2 regions of the Paenibacillus sp. FSL H8-0315 genome follow, and region 2 is predicted to be linked to the other one. Evidence: riboswitches for the same ligand, from Rfam matches in the RefSeq annotation. Region 2 holds a riboswitch; the other holds the start of a gene.
The links. A riboswitch is a leader RNA that binds a small molecule or an ion and turns the genes downstream of it on or off. The one in region 2 is predicted to bind cyclic di-AMP.
Positions count from the first base shown of each region.

Region 1: it holds a riboswitch for cyclic di-AMP, as region 2 does, so the genes downstream of both, MHB56_RS25155 (KamA family radical SAM protein) here and MHB56_RS09995 (alpha/beta fold hydrolase) in region 2, are expected to answer to the same signal.

Region 1 covers NZ_JBBOTA010000001.1:5,812,411-5,818,451, forward strand. The annotation lists gene MHB56_RS25145 (DinB family protein) at 1-7, opposite strand, end outside; gene MHB56_RS25150 (helix-turn-helix transcriptional regulator) at 91-1,002, opposite strand; gene MHB56_RS25155 (KamA family radical SAM protein) at 1,145-2,320, opposite strand; cyclic di-AMP (ydaO/yuaA leader) riboswitch at 2,453-2,596, opposite strand; gene MHB56_RS25160 (AraC family transcriptional regulator) at 2,645-4,312, opposite strand; gene MHB56_RS25165 (ABC transporter substrate-binding protein) at 4,452-5,477, opposite strand; gene MHB56_RS25170 (HAD family hydrolase) at 6,004-6,041, shown strand, end outside.
Region 2 covers NZ_JBBOTA010000001.1:2,322,700-2,328,740, reverse strand. The annotation lists gene MHB56_RS10020 (endo-1,4-beta-xylanase) at 1-247, shown strand, start outside; gene MHB56_RS10015 (alpha-glucuronidase family glycosyl hydrolase) at 330-2,384, shown strand; gene MHB56_RS10010 (Nif3-like dinuclear metal center hexameric protein) at 2,409-3,203, shown strand; gene MHB56_RS10005 (hypothetical protein) at 3,288-3,461, shown strand; partial or broken gene MHB56_RS10000 (glyoxalase) at 3,539-3,649, opposite strand; cyclic di-AMP (ydaO/yuaA leader) riboswitch at 3,896-4,082, shown strand; gene MHB56_RS09995 (alpha/beta fold hydrolase) at 4,188-4,997, shown strand; gene selD (selenide, water dikinase SelD) at 5,517-6,041, shown strand, end outside.

The DNA.
Region 1 (6,041 bases), 3.5 Mb from region 2:
TTGTCATTCGTACATTCTCCTTTTGAATGGTCATGGATTTGTTTTTTGTTACTGTAGTTAATATAAAAGAAGAAGTATGACATCAGACTGTCATACTTCTTCATAAAGTTTGAGTGTGTTTTGAAGCTGCTCTTTTAAAATACCTCGCAATGCAGGGGGTTCGAGGACTTCGGCCCCGCTGCCGAAACTCAGCAGAATGGACCAAAGCCAACGAGCTTCCAATGGCTTATACACAGGAATTCGCATCGTCATGCTTTTATCGGAATGAAATTCCTTGTCGACTAGATGAAACTGATCCAAAGCTTCTGCCAAAGCCTCAGGGCCCACCCGGATTACTATTTCCTCCACCTGATCTGCCCTGTTTGAACAGCCAGCCTCTTTGGGTACCTCATGTTGCGAATGAAAGGTATCCTGCGTCAGGAACAAATTCAGCATCCGGGAAAGTCGGAACTCCCGATAGTCCTGCCGAGCCCGGCAATAACCATAGATGTACCAGTTGCTATATTTAAAATGAAGCTTTACTGGTTCCATTTCACGGGTTGTACGTTCATTTTTTACACTGATGTAATCAAAACGGACAACATTTCGTTCCGATATAGCCGCACGTAAAAGAGGAAGTGCGTCAGGATCCGTACGCCGGGTTTCAAGATCCACCGCGAGACTAGAGGTCTGTGGCTCCGTTCCAATCGTTTGCAGCCGTTCAATGGTTCCTTGCGTATGCTCATCTTCAAACACGGAAGAAAGACTGTTCAGTACAGTAATCAGAGAAGTGACATCATACGAACGGAGCAGGCTTTTATCCATTTTATATCCGTCCATAATGCCATATCCACCTTTAGTTCCCTGATACGATACGACCGGGATGCCAGCGGCACAAATCACATCGATATCTCTATAGATTGTTCGCTGGGAAACCTGAAACTCTTCAGCCAGCTTGGAGGCAGATAAAACTTCGTGGTTCAATAGCTTGTAGATCATAGAAATCAATCGTTCCAATTTCATGTGTGCATTCCCACCCATTAGTCCATTTCGTGTTACAGCGTGATTATATCATAGATTTTTTCGGGCTAATTTTGGGCGGGAGGAGTTTTGTTGTTGGTGATGAAGAAATATCCTATGACAGAGTCTGACAGAGCTGATTAATCTATTTACAGATTAAATCCGCAGGCTCGCCAGATAAATCATTAACAGAAATAATAGCATCGTTTTTTTTCACAGGTGGGGTCCAATATTGCACATTCCCAGGCAGGTCATCGAACCATTCGGCGTCCTTTGGACAATCTAGAATCATAAATTTTCCGTATTCCTGATCTCTGGATTGATGGTATTTGAGATAGGCTTTTCCGTTATCAATGGCGAGAATTTCTATTTTTCCTGAGGTGTGGCTCATGGATAAGCGTACTCTTTTGCCAAGTCCTGAGGTTCTGGCTTTGGCTTCTTCTACAATTTGATAGACTTGCTCGAGCGGTAATACGAAATCTCGGTTTCCGGCTACGGGCCGGTTCACAAAGAAGTAGTAGGGTGTAACGCCAGCCCATGAAAGCCGGTCCAGTAGTTCCCCTAAAATAACGGGATCATCGTTGATGCCTTTGAGGATGGGGGTCTGATTTACGACAATTGCCCCTGCGTTGTGGAGAGCTTTAAATGCTTTTTTGGCTTCAGGTGTGATTTCACGAGGATGATTGATGTGCGCCATAACATAGATTCGTTTGTCTTCGGTAGAGTAAGTACGAATCAGCTCCAGCAGCTCTTCGTCTTCAGAGATCCGCATCGGATTAAATACGGGAATTTTGGAACCCAGTCTAATGATCTTAACATGCTCAATGCTTCTTAGATTTTCAATAATGGATCTTAGCTTCGGTGTGGAGAGAATTAAACTGTCCCCGCCCGTAAGAAGTACGTTGTTAATCTCCGGATTATTTGCGATATACTCCAAACCCGGAGAGACATCAGCCATCGCCTCTTTCACGTCATTTCGGAACAGACGCTTACGGAAACAGTAGCGGCAATAAGCCCCGCAGACCTCGGATACAATCAGTAGTGCAGTGGTTCTATACTTGTGCTGACAACCAGGTACCACATAATTCGTGTCCTCATCGGAGGCGTCCCAGCGCCCATACTCCAGCAGTTCACCTTCGTTAGGAATAACCAGCTTACGGATGGGATCATTTGGATCATCCCAGTTAATTAAAGACAGATAGTAGTCATTTACACGAAAAACAAACTTGTCCGTAATTTCTTTCAGATTCTCTTTTTCCAGCTCAGACAACATAGCTATTTTGTTAATATCCGTGAAGTACTTTACCTTTTGCACGTACATCTCTCCTTTGTCTCGTAGTGTGAGAAATGAGGGAGCCTTAGTGTCAAAGGCCAATCTACTGCCAGCAGGGTCCAAAAAAAGCACAAAAAGAGACCCTTAGCAAGGGTCTCTGGTTATGTAAATAACATGAAAAGCAGACCCATCCACTGCTGACGAGGTTAGCTGACGGACTCGGGTAAGATGGTACCCTACATTCTAATGCTCAATGATTCGCCCCAATTAACTGGTTCCCCCGCTTTTCAACTGTAAAAGTTGGAAATTAAGCGTAGATAAAGTATACCCTATGAAGTTTTGAAAAGTCAAAAGACAATCCTAGATTCACCTTTAATTGCTAGCGCTACTTCCGCCGAGTAGTTTAGGCAACAGCGTTAGCAGCTTCTCCCGGGTTAACGCATCACTAGAGTTCCATTTGCTTCCGTCGAGCAGATAAACATGTCCCTGACGTACTGCCGGGAGATTGTTCCAAAGTGAACTGTCTAGTAATCGTTCCATCGCAGCTCGCGAGTCTTTGCGTTCCGGAATGAGCATGAAGATATGATCTCCGGCGTAGGCAGGCAGTCGTGTTGGATCAACTTCGGCGAACCCTAACTCTTCGTCCAATATGGCCTGGATCTCTTCGGTCGGTTGTAAACCACAAGGGGCATAAAGCGCAGTGGAGAATCCGGACATTCCCATAGCATACAGATGATCCCCATGATCATAGACCAAAGCAGAGGCGGTTTCTCCAACTTGGAGGGTTGTCGTGTAAAGCTGCTGCCACATGGCAGCGTTTTTGATTGTGAATGACTCCAGCCATGCTTCGGCTTCGCGCTGTTTACCTAGCCAACTGCCTAATGTCCGCATTCGGTTGTCGAGAGATGCAAATGAATCAAAGGTGAGTGTCGGAGCGATACCAGAAACTGCTCTGTAGGCTCTTTCATCACTATTTGCCAAAATGATCAAATCTGGGTTTAGGGAAGCGGTCAACTGCGGGTCCAGTGGAAACCCGACGTTGGCGAGCTTCTTAAGCCGATGTTTATAGACGCTGTTCCGGGCGAACGCTTCATCTCCACCGATAGGCTTTACACCTAACGCGAGAAGGTCGCCAAGTGTCTCGCCATGATAGACAATACGTTTCGCTCGTTCAGGAATTTCCACCTCATGACCCGTCCAATCCTTGACGGTAAGCTTACGACCTTGCTGATGTGCATATTGTCCGGGTGTAACTCCGGTTTTTTGCCGAAAGCGGCGGCTGAAATAGTATTCATCCGAGAAGCCGACCAGTCTGGCGATTTCCCGCAGTGGTTCAGTCGATTCCTGCAGGAATCGTTTGGAATGATTAATGCGCAGATCCGTCAGGTATTCAAGCGGCTTTTTACCCGTAAGCTGCTGAAAGATCGGTGTATATTGCCAGATTGATATTCCCGCCAGTTCAGCTAACTGCTTCACGGTGATACTCTCTGTATAATGCTCCTGAATGAATGTTATGGTCTTTTCTACGGATTCCGTAGGACTTGGCAGGTGTTTGGAAGGGTAATTATGCTCAAAAAGTAGCAGCAGCAATTCTTGGAATTTTAATTGTCGCTTGAATTGTTGTACATCATCGGTGTTATTCCTGTTCATGAGCAGGTCTTCGACTAGTCGGATTACCTTGGTGAACGGGTGCACAATTAACTCCCGTCTGCCGGAAAGCAGCTCTCCAGAATATCGTTTAGGATGCTCGGTTGTATAAATTGCTGTAAAGGTGATGAGGTAATAATACAACGTCAGCTCCTGGTTGTTCGTACTATAGGAGATTCCAGGAGATAGTAGATAACATTTATCCGTACTTAGTATCACGCTTTGATCATCGAGGTTCAATTGTCCGTTCCCTCCAGTAAATATGAGAAGGGTATAGTCCTGGGTTGTACGCGTCATAGAGCTTGAATCGGCAGCTTGAATCATCAGTTCGGCCTCGTTTAGTTGAAATAGCAGAGAGTGGAGTGGGGGGCAGGACGATGATGTATGCAGCATGGGTTCAGCCTCCGTTCATTTGGTGAGAATGATTATCAATGAATTCATTGTATATAAAAAAAAGAAGCATATCAACAGCTGTTGACATGCTTCTTGCAGTTTTTTATCAGCCTTGTGTTAAACTCTTCATCACAGAAGGTTATTTCATATTCAATAGCTGTGGAATTTCGCCAAGCAGCCATTCTCTTGTTGTCGCATCACTTGAAGTCTTCATGATGTCTTGTGTATAGACATATCCGTTCTTGACGGCAGGAAGGCTCTTCCAGATAGGGCTCTTTAATAGATTCTCTGTGGATTGTTTTGCTTCTTCTGCCACTGGAGTCAAGAGGAATATCCGGTCTCCGGCATATTCTTTCAGGACTTCCATGGATACTTCCTGGAACCCTTTACCTTCATCAAGGATCGTCTGAATAGCTGGAGTTGCCTTGAAGCCATTCTCCCCATAGAGTACCTGTGAAAGTCCGGTTGCTGCCATTATAAACAGTCTGTCTCCTGGATAATAAGTGAAGACCGCAGCCGTTTCGCCCTCTTTCATGCCTGCGGATTTCAATTGCTTCCACATGTTCTCTTCAGCGGTTTTATACTGCGCAAGCCATGCTTCTGCTTCAGTCGTTTTCCCAACAATTCCACCAATGTCCAGCATACGTTCCTGGAGTGGGGCAAAGGTATCAAATATTATAGTGGGTGCAATTTTGGAGAGCTGTTCGAAATCAGCTTCATCTGTGCCCGCATAGATGATCAGGTCAGGCTGAAGCTCCAATGTTTTTTCCAGATTGATAGGGAAGCCTACATCCTCCACACCTTGTAATTGATCTTCAAAAACCTGGCCTTCACCCATAGAAAGAGGATAACCTACCGCCTGCACACCAAGTGCGAGCAAATCGCCATAAGTTTCTCCAGAATAGATAATTCGCTGTGGATTCACCGGAATCTCTACAGTATGCCCTATGTAATCTGTATAGGAGCGGGTAGTCGCTGCTGCTTCATCTGTACTGCTATCTGAGGGTTCTGCTAAAGGTACCGCGGTTGCAGCGGAAGAGTTCCCGGTTGCGTTCACCGTACTATTGGCAGAGGATTGTTCCTTTGAGTTTCCGCACGCCAGTAGCAATGTACTCAGCAAAAATAGTACACATACCACAGCGAAGGACTGTCGTACCTTGTTCATATCTTATTGCCTCCCTATTATATGTAACGACCACCAATAATGATAATCATTCTCGATTAAAATATATCATAAATTAAAGCCTCTTTTTACTCAATGGACAAAAAATAACCCCGTAATTTGATTTGTACAATCAAGTAAAAAGGTTGTGTTTAAAATTATTTTGAATTATTTTTAGCTGCTTGGAAAAATACTCTAAATAACAGCAATCGAGAGAAAGAGAGGGAGCTTGTCTTCATAATAAACTTGGCAAAGGAATCCCTTGAAGCACATAGGATTGTGGTGTTTTTTTGAATCTGATTACTGTTATGTATTAAGAAGTTCAGGTGATGAAAAAATCCAGGTTTGTCCACATTGATTGTAATCGTTATCATTACGTGGCATGTTATCTACCGTGCTTGACGTCAGTAGAAGGGCTTTGTTATGGTTTTTATAGTCAAACGCAAGCCGAAATAGCTTTTTGTAGAATATGCAGAAGGTTTTGCGTAAGATATTCTAACCAAACATAATACGAGGGAGATGGTTGATTGTGATCAAAGGAATTATTTTTGATTTTGACGGAACGAT
Region 2 (6,041 bases):
GGATTTAAAGGTTGCACCTGCCGAACTGCTCGAGCTACAGGCAGAGCGCTATGAAGCGATGTTTGCTCTGTTGAAAGAATACCGCGACGTGATTAGCTCAGTCACTTTCTGGGGAGCAGCGGATGACTATACATGGCTGGACGGCTTCCCTGTTCGGGGACGGAAAAATTGGCCATTTCTATTCGATGAGCAGCATAATCCTAAGCCAGCGTATCACCAATTGCTTAACGCTGTCACTAAATCATAGAGCGGGTAACCTGCTCAAGCTTGCGAATCATGAACCCGTCCTTTTCAATCCAGGGCGGGTTATTTATACGGGAGGAATAAACATGACAAATACCGCTTATGAGGCTTGGCTCAATTATGGTCAGCTGAAATCAGGATCTCTATACAATCAATATATAGATTGGTGTGTTGAGTTGGTAGTAACGGAGGACAACGAGACGATTCAGGCGGCAGCCGCGGAATTCATACAGGGGATGACCTCTATGCTGGGCAAAGCGCCACTGCTCACAGCGAAACCTGAAGGACCGTGTATCGTTATAGGAACCTTCCAAGGGGGGAATCCATTAATTAGTAGAGTATTCGCAGGAGAACGAACCGATTCACTGGGTCCTGAAGGTTTCCTTATACGTACAAATGCTACTGAGCAATGTATCGCTGTCGGTGCTTCAACGCCTGTTGGAATATTGTATGGCGTATTCCATCTGTTACGGCTGATAGGAACAGAAAGCGAGATAGACGCTCTGAATTTGTCTATGAATCCGGGGAACGGCCTGCGAATGATTAATCACTGGGATAATTTTGATGGCAGTATTGAACGTGGCTATGCTGGACGGTCCTTTTTTTACGAGTCCAATCAATTTCTTAACGATACAAAGCGGCTGCGTGATTATGCCAGATTGATGTCCTCTGTGGGGATCAACGCGATTTCGATTAACAATGTGAATGTTCATGAGCTTGAATCTCTATTTATAACGGAGCAATATTTGCCTGATATCGCGTTAATTGCAGGAATATTCCGCGTATACGGAATTAAGCTATTCCTCAGTGCTAACTTTGCCAGTCCGATACAGATCGGAGCATTGGAGACAGCTGATCCACTGGACCCAGCGGTGCGGCAATGGTGGAAAGATAAGGCTGGTGAGGTTTATCGAGTGATCCCTGATTTTGGCGGGTTTGTGGTCAAAGCAGATTCAGAAAATCGACCAGGGCCATTCACTTACGGGCGTGACCATGCCGATGGCGCTAATATGCTTGGAGAAGCACTGGAGCCGTTTGGCGGAATCGTGATTTGGCGTTGTTTCGTATATAACTGCAAGCAGGATTGGCGTGACCGTAAGACCGATCGGGCCAGAGCAGCGTATGATCATTTCAAACCATTGGATGGCCGATTTAATGATAATGTAGTGCTGCAAATCAAGAATGGACCGATGGATTTTCAAGTCAGAGAACCGGTATCTCCGCTGTTTGGCGCACTGGAACATACCAATCATCTGATGGAGTTTCAGATTGCTCAAGAATATACGGGGCAGCAGCGGCATCTCTGTTATCTTGTTCCACAGTGGAAAGAAGTCCTTGATTTCAATACTTATGCCAAAGGGCAAACTACGCTTGTGAAACATATTGTGGACGGATCGGTGTGGGGAAATAAGTATAATGGTGTGGCTGCTGTAACTAATGTCGGGGATGACATGAACTGGACGGGGCATGGGTTAGCTCAAGCCAATCTGTATGGATATGGGAGATTAATTTGGAATCCGGAGCTGACGGCAAAAGAAATAGCTGAGGAATGGATTCGCCTTACCTTTGGCACTGATAAAGGTCTAGTGGTTGCTATTCGCGGGATGTTAATGGACTCATGGAGGATTTACGAATCTTACACAGCTCCATTAGGTGTGGGCTGGATGGTTAATCCGGATCATCATTATGGGCCGAATGTGGATGGATATGAATACGCCAAGTGGGGAACGTACCATTATGCGGATCATAAGGGCATTGGTGTGGATCGTTCAGTCAAATCGGGAACGGGGTATAGCGGACAGTATATGGGTCTTAATGCATCAAATTATGAGAATCTAGCGTCTTGTCCAGAAGAGCTGCTGCTGTTCTTCCATCATGTTCCATACACGCATGTTCTGCAATCGGGGCAAACGGTTATACAACATATCTACGATACTCATTTCGAAGGGGCAGAGCAGGCTGCACAGCTTCTAGCAACATGGGAATCACTTGAAGGCAGCATGGATAGTGGATTGTATGTGCAAGTGAAGCAACGTCTTGAAGAGCAAGCAGAGCATGCGCAGGAATGGAGAGATCGGATCAATACGTATTTTTACCGTAAGAGCGGAATTGAGGATCTTAAAGGCAGAAAGATTTATTAGATTTCGATTCGAGGGATGATGATAGTGAGCCTCACGATTAGAGCGATTTTGAAAGATTTAATGGGAACTGTGGAACAGGTAGAAGGGACTGTGGATATTCTGAACCCAGGGGAACCGGAAACTGAAGTCACAGGGATTATTACGGCCTTCTCTGCCACACAAAATATTGTGGAGCAAGCAATAGCGTTAGGAGCCAATTTGCTGATCACGCATGAAGGTGTATTTTATAGCCATCATGCAGCGAGCGAGTGGTTAGAAGCTGATCCGGTTTATCATGCGAAAAAAAGTCTGATCGAACATTCCCCAATAGCTATTTTTCGTTATCATGATTATTGGCATCGGCAAGAGCCGGATGGGATTATGATGGGCTTGCTGCGAGAGCTGGATTGGTCAGACTATGTGGAAGAGCAGCAAGCGGCTGCTACGATTCTCACTATTCCTGCTATGACTGTAATGGAAGCTGCTCAGTATATTAAAAGTAAGCTAGGCATCTCTTATGTACGCGCTGCTGGTGACCTGTCTCTGTCCTGCAAACGCGTAGGGATATTAGTAGGTTACAGAGGAGGCGGGATGATGGCTATTCCGCTTTTTAATGATCACAATCTTGATTTAATTATCGCTGGAGAGGGACCAGAGTGGGAGACTCCGGAATATGTGCGGGATGCAGGGCACCAAGGCAGATCTAAAGCGCTCATCATGTTAGGTCATGCGGAGAGTGAAGCGCCGGGGATGAAATATTTAGCTGAAATCTTAGCAGACAAATATCCCATGCTTCCTACCCGGTTCATTGCTGAACAACCCATCTATCAGATGGTTTAATCTGGGGAAATTAAGAGTACGGAATAAATAAACATATTATGGAGAAAATGAAGGGAAACAGGTCACTGAGAAAGGAGTGTTTCAATGGAAATTCCTTTGGAGGCTGATGAAGTATTAAGTCGGATCAAAAAGCTGCAAAGCGACGGAAGCTCGATCAGTAAAAAACAAGTGAAGCAAAGCGACCCAGAGCTTATGAGAAGTGCGCTGTTCTTTTTTCCAAGCTGGGAGCATGCATTGAAAAACGCCGATCTTTTGTAGCCATAGTATTGTAAAAGGAAGCTAAGTGGACAGGGGGAGATCTCTGATTCTGCTTAGCTTTTTTCTTTTTTATGAAATCATTCGTGCTGTTCATGTGAAATAATATTAACAAGCTTGCCAAACGGATCGGGGACATAGAAACGACGAACACCCCAAGGTACAGAAACTGGCCCAATATTGGTATTGAAGATTGTCGTTTCTTATTAAATAGGAAAGTACTGGTGAATCACCCCCTTTTTCGCTTGCTTCAGAGCTGTTTTTCTAAAGAAAACGAGTAAACAAGAGCAAAAGAAAGAGAAAATGAAGAGTATGCTTAATATGAAATGAAAAGCATTGCTTTCAACATTATTTTGACCAGAGCCCTCCTTTACAAGAAAACCTTACAAGAGTATGATTCATCTCAGAACTGAGAATTATCTTAAATTTACAATTACATAAGCAATCCGCTTAATTTCCGTTTCTGGAAAGCGGGGGAACCAACAACTGGCAGCCGATGTGAGAGTCGGCACTGGTTATGGGGTGAATCCTGTTCCGGGTGCATAATATGCATCCCTGCAGGTAGGGCAACTCTCACTGCCCGAATCCGACAGCTAACCTCGTAAGCGTATGGAGAGAGGATGAATGGCGTGTTTAGTGATGAATAGCCACAGAGAATCCCTCTGTGGTTTTTTGCTGCGTTTTTAAGCAGATATAGTCGTAGAATTTATTATGAAAGAGGTGTTACCTTTGCCTATCGCTAAACTGAACGGAACTTCGCTCTATTATGAAATCAATGGAACTGGCACTCCGGTTGTGTTTATCCATGGACATGGATTAACACACAGTATGTTCAAACCACAGCTGGAGTATTTTTCCGATAAATATAAAGTGATTTTGTGCGATTTACGGGGGAATGGCAAGTCTGGTAAACTGCTGGAGGCCCCACATGAGATTATTGAGACGCAATGTCTGGATCTGATTATGCTGTTGAATGACCTAGGTATCCGTGAAGCAGTTTTTGTAGGAATCGCCTATGGTGGCTTAGTCGTTCAGCATATTGCCAAACAATATCCTGAGCGTGTAAAAGCCATTGTGGTTGCGGATAGCTTTTGTAGGACTCACGGATCAACAATAGTAGGGAAAATACAAACTATGGCAGCATATTGCAGTTTACTAATGTATTATCTCCCAAGCGAGCTGGTGTTGCCTTCGATTCGGATGATGTACCGAGAGCGCTGGAGTCTGGCCTACAATGAGATTAGAAGAGGGCTGCTGGACAAACGTCCCCGGGAGCTATATCGGCAAAGGCTGGCTACGAGCCATGTTGATTACACCAGATGCTTAAAGGCTTTTAAACGTCCTGCTTTATGTATTGTAGGGGACTTTAATGAATTTGGAGTGAATTGTATGAAGGAAATGGTGTCTCAGCTGCCACATGCGCAGTTGGCGATTATTCCGAACGCATTAGATCCAAGTAATCTGTGCCAACCGGAGCAATTCAATGCGATTCTTCAACGTTTCTTAGAGAAGCAGCAGGGTACTCAGCAGATTAGCTGATCTATTGGGAGACCTTCACAAGCGAAGCGTTTAAGTGAGAAAAAAGACGTCCCATAGCCAGGGAGCACGAGCTGGCTATGGGACGTCCTTTTGGGTTGAACTTTAGGGGAATTCTCCCTAAAGTGAAGGAGATTATGGCTCCTAGAACATGGATTAGGGAAAACTTCCCTAATAATAGGATGTTTTTAGGGAGGATTTCCCTAATATAATGGACATCCAACTAAAGGCTGGCTTATCAGTAGTAAAATCTACGAATGAGCCAGCCTTTGGTTATTTTACTAACCGATGGATGTTGAACATTTACAAGCATATTGTACCTAGAACGCCACTTAATGTCCCACCCTACCACAGCATCAAATATAGCTCACCCGACGTGGGAAAGAACGGTAGACCTAAGTAGTGATGGTAAGTGTATAGAGGAAGGCGTAACAAGCAGCACATCTGCTACTCTTGCATTTTGTACAATGCGGTCTACTCGTGTAAGATTAAGATAATTCATACTAAAGGAGCTGAGTCATGATGTCTCAAGCTGAAACTATAAAACTGACTTCATTATCTTCAAAAGGGGGCTGCGGCTGCAAAATCGGTCCCGCTGATCTCATGCAGGTTATTCGCAGTCTGCCACCAACTGTTCCTAACCCGGATCTACTTGTAGGTCTGGACACTAGTGATGATGCAGGGGTGTACCGTTTAAGTGATGAATTAGCGTTAGTGCAAACTGTTGATTTTTTCACGCCGATCGTGGATGATCCCTATTCATTTGGTCAAATTGCAGCAGCCAATGCATTAAGTGATATTTATGCGATGGGTGGAAAGCCGCTTACGGTGCTTAATATTGTGGCCTTCCCTATTTCTGTTTTAGATAAAAGTATTCTCGGTGACATTTTGCGCGGTGCAGCGGATAAAGTACAGGAAGCAGGAGCTACTCTTGTGGGCGGACATTCCATCGACGATAAAGAGCCCAAATTCGGATTGGCCGTTACGGGCCTTGTGCATCCTGACAAAGTAAGAACGAATGCGAGCGCCAAGGTGGGAGACAAGCTG